DNA from 2 places in the Actinocorallia sp. B10E7 genome. Region 1 is predicted to be linked to the other one. Evidence: predicted binding sites of a transcription regulator. Region 1 holds the regulator's gene; the other holds the start of a gene.

Evidence for each region. The regulator LexA, encoded in region 1, represses DNA repair genes until DNA is damaged. The targets are predictions, from matches to a motif close to TCGAACANNTGTTCGA.
Region 2: a site for LexA is predicted at 1,889-1,904, ahead of ABGB12_RS08780 (SAV_6107 family HEPN domain-containing protein). Genes of this name have one in related genera too.

What each region holds. Positions count from the first base shown of each region.
Region 1 covers NZ_JBDPLZ010000019.1:26,203-31,024, forward strand. The annotation lists gene ABGB12_RS34465 (SRPBCC domain-containing protein) at 1-763, shown strand, start outside; gene ABGB12_RS34470 (nucleotidyltransferase family protein) at 875-1,582, shown strand; gene lexA (transcriptional repressor LexA) at 1,637-2,317, opposite strand; gene ABGB12_RS34480 (hypothetical protein) at 2,393-2,590, shown strand; gene nrdR (transcriptional regulator NrdR) at 2,749-3,204, shown strand; gene ABGB12_RS34490 (vitamin B12-dependent ribonucleotide reductase) at 3,343-4,822, shown strand, end outside.
Region 2 covers NZ_JBDPLZ010000002.1:774,344-779,165, reverse strand. The annotation lists gene ABGB12_RS08790 (MFS transporter) at 1-239, opposite strand, end outside; gene ABGB12_RS08785 (CBS domain-containing protein) at 531-1,139, shown strand; gene ABGB12_RS08780 (SAV_6107 family HEPN domain-containing protein) at 1,260-1,700, opposite strand; gene ABGB12_RS08775 (lysoplasmalogenase) at 2,029-2,646, opposite strand; gene ABGB12_RS08770 (sterol desaturase family protein) at 2,648-3,505, opposite strand; gene ABGB12_RS08765 (YbaK/EbsC family protein) at 3,554-4,018, shown strand; gene ABGB12_RS08760 (FtsX-like permease family protein) at 4,094-4,822, opposite strand, start outside.

The sequences.
Region 1 (4,822 bases):
CGCGCTCATACGCGAGTGGCTGGCCGAGCACGCGCGGGTGGAACTGCCCGGGCGCTACGAGTTCTGGGGGCGCTACACCCCCGAGGGGGACGCGCCGCACCAGCGGCTCCTGCACGTCGACGACGACACGCTCCGCTACGCCTGGACGCTCGGGGGAGTCGAGACGACCACGGAGTTCTCGCTGGCCGAGGAGGACGGCGGCACGCTGATCACGGTCGTGCAGACCGGCGTCGACCCCGAGGCGGCGCGGCGGGGCGAGGGCATCCAGAACGTCCTGTTCACCTTCTGGTACCTGGCGGTGGCCAACCTCGTGGACCGGGTGGAGGGCCGTCCCGTCACCGGCTGGTGCGACTTCGCCGGAGGCGAGCTGAGGAGCGAGGTGCTGATCGCCGCGGCGAGGGACGAGGTCTTCGACGCGCTCACCGACGGGAAGAAGGCCACCGAGTGGTTCGGCTACCCGATCGAGATCGAGCCGTTCGTGGGCGGCCGCTACGCCATGGGGGGCTTCGAGAACGACCCCGTGGGCGCCAAGATCGTGGAACTGGAGCCGGGGCGGAAGGCGAGCGTCGACTGGGGGGTCCCGGGCATCACCACCTGGGAGCTGGCCGACTCCGACGGCGGTACCAGGCTGACGTTCGTCCAGAGCGGCTTCGACCGGGAGAACCCGCCTTTCGCCGCCTGGTGCGGTTCGCTCTCGGGGGTGGCGCAACTGCGCCGGTACCTGGAATTCCCCGACCGGCGGCCCATCTGGGCGGAGGCTTGATCCTTTTCTCGGATAGGTCTGAACCAAACGTAACAAAGCGTCAGGTTCAGGTCATTCAGGTGTAACGTCCGTCCGGCACGCTGGAGCCGTTCCGAAAGAGGAGGTTCCACCGTGACTCAGGTGCGGCAGGCGGTGATCCTGGCCGGCGGCAACGCCACCCGGCTCAGGCCCTACACCGACCGGGTGCCCAAGGCGCTCGTCGACGTCGGAGGCAAGCCGATCCTCGAGCACCAGCTCGAGTGGCTGGCCGCCGAGGGCGTCGAGCACGTGGTCGTCTCCTGCGGCCACCTGGCCGAGATGCTGCGGCGGCACGTCCTGGGCCGCGCCTTCCCGCTCCGGGTGAGCGTGGCGGTGGAGGAACGCCCGCTCGGCCGGGGCGGCGGGCTGAAGTACGCCTCCCGCGCCCTGCCCTTCCCCGACGAGCCCTGGCTGGGGCTCAACGGGGACATCCTCACCCGCTTCCCGCTGGAGGACCTGGAGCGCCACCACGCCGACTCCGGAGCGCTGGCGACCCTGGGCGTGACCGCGCTGAAGTCGCCCTACGGGATCGTCGACATCGCCGAGGACGGGCGCATCACGGGCTTCAAGGAGGCCCCGGTGCTGCCGCACTGGGTCAACGCCGGGGTGTACCTCTTCGAGCCGGGCATGCGGGACCTGCTGCCCGACCTCGGCGACCACGAGACCGCGACCTTCCCCCGGCTCGCCGGGGAGGGGCGGCTCGGCGCGTACGAGATCGACGGGTACTGGCGCGGCATCGACACCGCCAAGGACCTCAAGGAGGCCAACCGGGACCTGCGCGTCCTCGGCTGGGCCGCCTGAACGACGAGAACGCCGCCCTCCTGCGCGAGGGCGGCGTTCTCGTCGTGCCGGAGCTCAGATCTTGCGCAGGACCGCGACGACCTTGCCCAGGACGCTGGAGGCGTCGCCGGGGATCGGGTCGTAGGCGGAGTTCTGCGGCAGCAGCCAGACATGCCCGTCCTGGCGCTTGAACGTCTTCACCGTCGCCTCGCCGTCGATCATCGCCGCCACGATGTCGCCGTTGTCGGCGTCGGGCTGCCGGCGCACCACCACCCAGTCGCCGTCGGTGATGGCGGCCTCGATCATCGAGTCGCCCTGCACCTTCAGGAGGTAGTGCTCGCCCTCGCCGATGAGCTGCTTGGGGAGGGTGAAGACGTCCTCGATGGACTCCTCGGCCAGGATCGGCCCGCCGGCCGCGATCCGGCCCACCAGCGGCACGTACGCCGGGGCAGGGCCCTCCTCGTAGGCCTCCGACGGCTCGGCGGCCCGCACGGGGCGTCCGCCGGGCATGCGCACCTCGACCGCGCGGGGGCGGTTGGGGTCACGGCGCAGGAAGCCCTTGCGCTGCAGGGTGCGCAGCTGATGCGACACACTGGAGGTGCTGGTCAGCCCGACCGCCTCGCCGATCTCGCGCATCGACGGCGGATAGCCGCGCCGCTGGACCGAATCCCGGATCACTTCGAGCACCATGCGCTGGCGCTGGGTGAGGCCGGTCTCGTCCAGGGGTTCCTCAGGCGTCTGAGAGACCTTGCCCATGGCGCCTTCGCCTCCTGTCTCGTGTGCTCTCGTCGTGGTGGCTCGCGCCACAGAACGTTAGCGTGTTCCCGGACAATGATCAAACAATTGTTCGAGATTGGCACGGCCGATCCGGTGGACCCGCTCGGAATATCGTACATCCGTTCTATCGAAAACCGATTCGAGGAATGCGTCAAGAAATGGGTGTTTCCGGGTCGCCCGCCCGTCGGCGGCGGCTCGGGACGCGCCGAAGCCGGTCCTCCGTCGCGCGACACGCCGCCGGGGCCCGTGTGACCAGGCTCTACCGCGGAGGCCGCCGTTCCAGCTTGCGAAGGGAGTGTCGGGGGCCTAGGTTTGGACCACAACATCTAGTAGTTACACGGATGTAACTCGCCACAAGTTGTGGTCTCCTGGTGAATAGTCGACCCCGGTCCATGGGAAGGAGCAGGGACGTGCACTGTCCATTCTGCCGTCACCCCGACAGCCGGGTGATCGACAGCCGGTCCACCGAGGACGGCGCCGCCATCCGGCGCCGTCGTTCCTGCCCCGAGTGCGGCAAGCGGTTCACCACCCAGGAGACCGTGCTCCAGATGGTGGCCAAGCGCAGCGGGGTGACCGAGCCCTTCATGCGGGAGAAGATCATCGCCGGGGTGCGCAGGGCCTGCCAGGGCCGCCCGGTCGACGAGGACGCGCTCGCCCTGCTGGGGCAGAAGGTCGAGGAGGCCATCCGGGCGACCGGGGCCGCCGAGATCCAGTCCCACGAGATCGGACTGGCGATCCTGGGCCCCCTGCGGGAGCTGGACGAGGTCGCCTACCTGCGTTTCGCCTCGGTCTACCGGGGCTTCGAGTCGATCGACGACTTCGAGAAAGAGATCAACGCTCTGCGTGGCACGGGCTCGCCGGAATGAGGAAGCCGGCGAACTCGCTGTACTGACCGCGAGCGCACAGTCAAAAATCACACCCTTCCCCCGGCGAGCCGGGAGAGGGGTGTGGTCAGTCATGTGTGAGCAAGGGCCCTGACGAAGGGGGCCCAGTGAGGGGGAGACATGACCGAGACGGTCAGCGGACCGGCTCGTCGTGGCAAGGCCGCGGTGCGCAAGGGCCTGAAGATGCGGCGCATCTTCACCAAGCCCGGAGTGCACCCCTACGACGAGATCGAATGGGAGCGCCGCGACGTCGTCATGACGAACTGGCGTGACGGTTCGATCAACTTCGAGCAGCGCGGCGTGGAGTTCCCCGCCTTCTGGTCGGTCAACGCGGCCAACATCGTCACCACGAAGTACTTCCGCGGCGCGGTCGGCACCCCGCAGCGCGAGTGGAGCCTCAAGCAGCTCGTCGACCGGGTCGTGCGGGTCTACGCCGACACCGGCCGCGAGCACGGCTACTTCGCGTCCGACGAGGACGCCGAGATCTTCGAGCACGAGCTCAAGTACGCCCTGGTCCACCAGGTCTTCAGCTTCAACTCGCCGGTCTGGTTCAACGTCGGCACCAAGTCCCCGCAGCAGGTCAGCGCCTGCTTCATCCTCTCCGTGGACGACCAGATGGAGTCGATCCTGGAGTGGTACAAGGAAGAGGGGGTCATCTTCAAGGGCGGCTCCGGCTCCGGCGTCAACCTCTCCCGCATCCGCTCCTCCAAGGAGCTGCTCTCCTCCGGCGGCACCGCCAGCGGCCCGGTCTCCTTCATGCGCGGCGCCGACGCCTCGGCCGGCACCATCAAGTCCGGCGGCGCCACCCGCCGCGCCGCCAAGATGGTCGTCCTGGACGTGGACCACCCTGACGTCGCCGAGTTCATCCAGACCAAGGCCCGTGAAGAGGACAAGATCCGGGCCCTGCGCGACGCCGGGTTCGACATGGACCTCGGCGGCAAGGACATCGTCTCCGTCCAGTACCAGAACGCCAATAACAGCGTCCGCGTCTCCGACGAGTTCATGCGCGCCGTGGAGACCGACGGCGAGTTCGGGCTGCGTGCCCGGCTGAACGGCGAGGTCATCGAGACCGTCCGCGCCAAGGACCTCTTCCGCCTCATGGCCCAGGCCGCCTGGGAGTGCGCCGACCCGGGCATCCAGTACGACGACACCATCAACGACTGGCACACCTCGCCCGAGTCCGGCCGCATCACCGCGTCCAACCCCTGCTCGGAGTACCTGCACCTGGACAACTCCTCGTGCAACTTGGCCAGCATCAACCTGCTGAAGTTCCTGCGCGCCGACAACACCTTCGACGTCGAGCCCTTCGTCAAGCTGGTCGAGCTGATCATCACCGCGATGGACATCTCCATCACCTTCGCGGACTTCCCGACCGAGAAGATCACCGAGACCACCCGGGCGTTCCGCCAGCTGGGCATCGGCTACGCCAACCTCGGCGCGCTGCTCATGGCGACCGGCCACGCCTACGACTCCGAGGGCGGCCGCTCCATCGCCGCGGCCATCACCTCGCTGATGACGGGCACCGCCTACCGGCGTTCGGCCGAGCTCGCCTCCGCGGTCGGCCCGTACGAGGGCTACGCCCGCAACGCCGAGGCGCACA
Region 2 (4,822 bases), on a different contig from region 1:
CAGACGAGCACCCGCCGCGCCCCCAGCAGGTCTCCCAGCCTGCCCGCCACCGGCGTCGCCACCGAGGCGCTCAGCACCATCCCCGTCACGCTCCAGGCGGCCCCCGCCGCACTGGTCCCCATCTCCGTCTGCAGGTCGGGCAGCGCCGGCGACATCACCGCCATCGGCAGCGAGTAGGCCACCACCCCCAGGAACGCCAGCAGCGGCACCACCGCCCGCCCAGCCCCAAATGACCCCATAGCCGGATCAGACTGCCATACCCCCTCTCGCCTCCCGCGAAGCGGCCTCGTCCGCCGGGGACTCCGGCCGTCCGGCCCGCCGTTGAGCCGCATCGGCACGGCGAAGGACCTAAGCCCCTTTCCTTGGGTGAAGAACGGCTCTGCTCTCGCGGAGCCGCCCGCGATGAGGTGGAGGTCGACCTTCCGGAGGCCGTCGGACCAGAACAGGACCGCGGCCCGGCGCCTCGCCGGATCCGGAGACCCCCCGGAGGACGCCGTGGCGTCCTCGGTTCCGCGTCCTGGAGGATTCCCATGCTCGTGTCCGAGGTGATGACCGGACCTGTCGTGACGGTGCCGGAGTCCGCGCCGATCCGGCAGGCGATCCGGGTGCTGTACGAGCACGATCTGACCGCGGCCCCGGTGGTCGACGCCGACGGCCGGATGGTCGGGATCGTCAGCGAGGCCGACCTGCTGCGCGGCGAGTTCACCGCCGACCCGCGGGCCTTCACCCGCCCGGTCGCCGAGCCGGGCGAGGCGCCGCCCGCGCGGGTGCGCGAGGTGATGACGAGCGAGGTGCTCAGCGCCCGGGAGAACACCGACGTGGCCTCGCTCGCCGAGCGGATGATGGCCGAGCGCGTCAAGAGCGTGCCGGTGCTGGACGGCGGGAGGCTGGTGGGCATGGTCAGCCGCCGCGACCTGATGCGCGTGCTCACCCACAGCGACGACCGCGTCTGCGACGATGTGGCCGCCGCCCTCGAAGGACTGGTGCCCGGCGCCTCCGGCTGGGACATCGTGGTGCGCAACGGCGTGGTGACGCTCACCGGCAGCGCGGACGCCCTGACCGACCGCGTCGTCTCGGTACTGGCCCGCACCGTCCCCGGCGTCAGCCGCGTCACCGTCATCGACTCGCCCCGCGCCTGACTCCCCGAGCGGGGCCGGGCGTGTGCTCGCCCTCGTGGCCTCGACCGGCCTCGACCGTCCGGGACCGCCGCACGGCGGGGAAGGCCGGGCCGTGCCGGGTCGGTCGGCGAGGGGGCCGGGTCAGCCGGTCATGGGAAGCGACTGCTGGGTGGGGATGCCGAGGGTGTCCTCCACCAGGGTGACGAACTGGCCCGCGTCGTGCAGGAGCGCGTCGGCCTCGGCGGGGGTGGTGGCGTCGGGGAAGCCGGCTTCGGCGGCGGCGCGCTTGTCGGCGCCGGCGGCGAAGAAGGCCGCCCACTCGGCCAGGAGGGGCTCGGCGGCGGCCAGGAGGACCCAGGCGCTGCGGGGACGGCCCCGGCGCGGCGGGGCGGCGGGCTCGCGGACGGCCAGGACCGCGGCGGCGGCGCGGAGCGCGGCCAGGTGGGCGGTGGCGTAGCGGAGGTTGGGGTGGGTGGCCTCCGCGGCGTCCGCCAGCAGCTGGCGGGCCACACGGAGCAGGTTCTGGGCGGCCGGAACGGTCCGAGGGGACGGGCGTCCGGGGGGCATGGGGTGCACGGTCATTGCGTGGCCTCCTTTCGCCAGGCGCGGCCGACCGGCCTCACCTGGGACGATCACCCGCGTCCGCGCTCTGAGAGCGTCCGGCCCGGGCAAGGGGCTTCCCCTCCCCCTGCCCGGGACCGGTGCGAACCGGCGGTGCGCCGCCTCCGGTTCGCCCGTGCTCCAGTGCGGGCCGCGAGTCCCACACCATGTCGAACATCGGTTCGACATGCCCCCAGTAAACCCGACCGTCAATCAATCGTCAATACGTTCGATCGACGTGTTCGAGATCCACTCGAACCCCAGGTCAACCGGGTACTTCGAGGAGAACACACGGGTCTGACAAAACGGGTCACGAGGGTGTGGGAGCCCGTCTTTCGACGCGCCGGAGAGTCCCGGAGGCGAGCAGATACTGCGCCGCTATATACGTCGCCATCACGAGCACTCCGTGCATCGGGACTTCCGTGTCCGTGAGACGAAGCCCGATGAGCAGGTCCGAGACCAGGAACAATGCGCCCCCGACGCCCGTCCGCACCCCGTACGAAGCCGCGGTGGCGGCGGTGGCCGTCAGCAGGAGCGAGTACACCGCCACGGGAATCTGCAGTGCGCCGAGCCCGGGCCAGAGAATGGCGACGCCCACCGCCCACATGGCGGCGTACGCCCCGAGGATCGTCCAGCGCAGACGTCCTTCCGCCTTGCGGGAGCGCATGAAGAAGGTGACGTAACAGACGTGGGCCGCCGCGAAGAACAGCATCCCGGCGATGAAGAGCCCGTCGAATTCCAGCGCTATGTCTCCCCCGGTCGACAGCAGCAGCCCCGCGACCATGAGCCGGGGGCCGCCCCGCTGGTGCAGCCACCACGCGAGCACCGGCATCAGCAGGGCCTTCGTCACGAACTCCGCCGCGGGAATCCCGATGACCTGCGCCAGGATGTGCGCGGCGCTCAAACCGAAGAACAGAGGCAGTGCCATCTCACTCACTCCCCTTGGCGGCCGGCTGCCAGCCCGGTTCGGCGAACACGTATCCGAGCCGTCCGCGCCAGCTGGAAGCCGACACGACGTTCCGCGCGATCGACGCGTATTCCTGGAAGGCGACGCGCAAAGGGTTGAACGTGCCGATGTTCTTCGTCAACCCGTAGACGACCCGCTCGGTCTCGGGGGTGAACGTCCCGAACAGCCGGTCCCACAGGATGATGATGCCGCCGTAATTCCGGTCCAGGTACGACCCTTGCGAACCGTGGTGCACCCGGTGGTGGGACGGCGTGTTGAAGACGTACTCGACCGGCCTCGGCAGTTTGTCGATCCGTTCGGTGTGAATCCAGAACTGGTAGACGAGGTTCACCCCGTAGGAGAAGGCCATCACCGCCGGGTGGAACCCGAGGACGGCCATCGGCACGTAGAAGATCCAGCCGGTGAAATTCGTCCACGTCTGGCGCAGCGCCGTCGAGAGGTTGAAGTATTCGCTGGAGTGGTGGGCGACGTGCGAGGCCCACAGGATCCCGATCCGGTGGTGCGCCCGGTGCGAGAAGTAGTAGAAGAAGTCCGTCACGAAGACCGCGACGACGATCCACTGCCACGTCACGGGGATCGTCCACGGCGTCAGGTCGTACAGCCAGCCGAAGAGCAGGCCGTTGACGAGGGCGATGGGAAAGGCCCACAGCAGGTCCCAGCCGAGGCTGCCGAGGCCCATCGCCAGGCTCGTCGCGGTGTCCTTGCCCGCGAAGCCCCTCTCGTCCTCGTCGGGCCGCAGCCGGTACGAGACCGCCTCGAGCGCCAGGAGCAGCAGGAACGCGGGAATCGACCAGAGAACGACATTGGGCAAATCAACCATGGCCGGATGTTAGGGGTGGATGTCTCCCGCGTCGATAGGCTGTGGCCCGTGCATCCGAACGTCGAACGCGTCGCCGCCGCCCTGGCCGCCAAGGGCGCCTCCGGCCGCATCGTGGAGCTCGCCGAACCCGCCCCCACCGCCCAGGCCGCCGCCGACCTGCTGGGCTGCGAGGTCGGCGCCATCGCCAACAGCCTCGTCTTCGACGCCGACGGCTCCCCGCTCCTCGTGCTCACCAGCGGCGCCCACCGCGTGGACGTCAAGCACATCGCCGTCGTCGTCGGCGCCGCCGAGGTCAAGCGCGCCACCCCCGAGTTCGTGCGCGAGGCCACCGGCCAGCCCATCGGCGGCGTCGCCCCCGTAGGCCACCCCGCCCCGCTGCGCACCCTCGTCGACACCTGGCTGAGCAAGCACCCCGTCGTCTGGGCCGCCGGCGGCCATCCTCACACCGTCTTCCCCACCACCTACGACGAGCTCCTCCGCCTCACCGGCGGCACCGCCACCGAAGTCGCCTGACTCCGCCCGACGGGGTGCCGCCCGGCGCGCTCACCCCGCGCATCCGTGGCGGGGGCGCGAGCGGCGCGGAAGGCGTCATTCGCTGCGGAGGCCGCCGGGGCTGGTCAGCCGCCACAGCAGGGGGAGGCTCGCCGCCGTCGTCAGGAGGACGACGAGGGCGGCCGCGCCGGAGGTGGCGCCGATACCCGTCCAGTCCGGCTGGACCGGGGCCCCGGCCGCGGCCTGCAGGATGGCCGCCAGTCCGGTGCCGGTGGCGACGGCCAGCGCCAGGCCGAGCAGCACGGGAACGGCCACCTGGTAGAGGACCGATCCGGCCAGGGTGCTCCGGCGGGTGCCGAAGGCCGTCAGCACGGCGAGCACCCGGCGCCGTTCCCGGAGCTGCTCGGCGACGTTGACCAGCATGCTCGCGCCGATGAGCAGCAGCAGCGCGGTGGCGCCGGCGAGGAGCGCCTGCCTGATCTTCACCAGGGTGCTCAGGACCGTCCGCTCGAGGACCGGGACGACATAAGCGGTCGGGTCGGTCTGTGCGACGGTGTTGCGGAGCCGTTCGACCGCGTCGGGATCGGAGGAGTCGAGCGCGACGTAGAGGCTGACGGAGGTCGGGTCGGTCCGGACGCCCTTCAACGCCTTGGGGGTGACCAGGATGGCCGGCGCTCCGGATCGGTGCATGTCGCCTTGTGCGGGAGTAACGGTACGAACCGTGGGCGGCAGCGTCCACCGGGACGCCTCGCTCCTGGCTTTGTCGAGGAAATAGACTTCACCGGGGCGGGGCTGCGGTACACCCGGATCGGAGATGACGAAGGT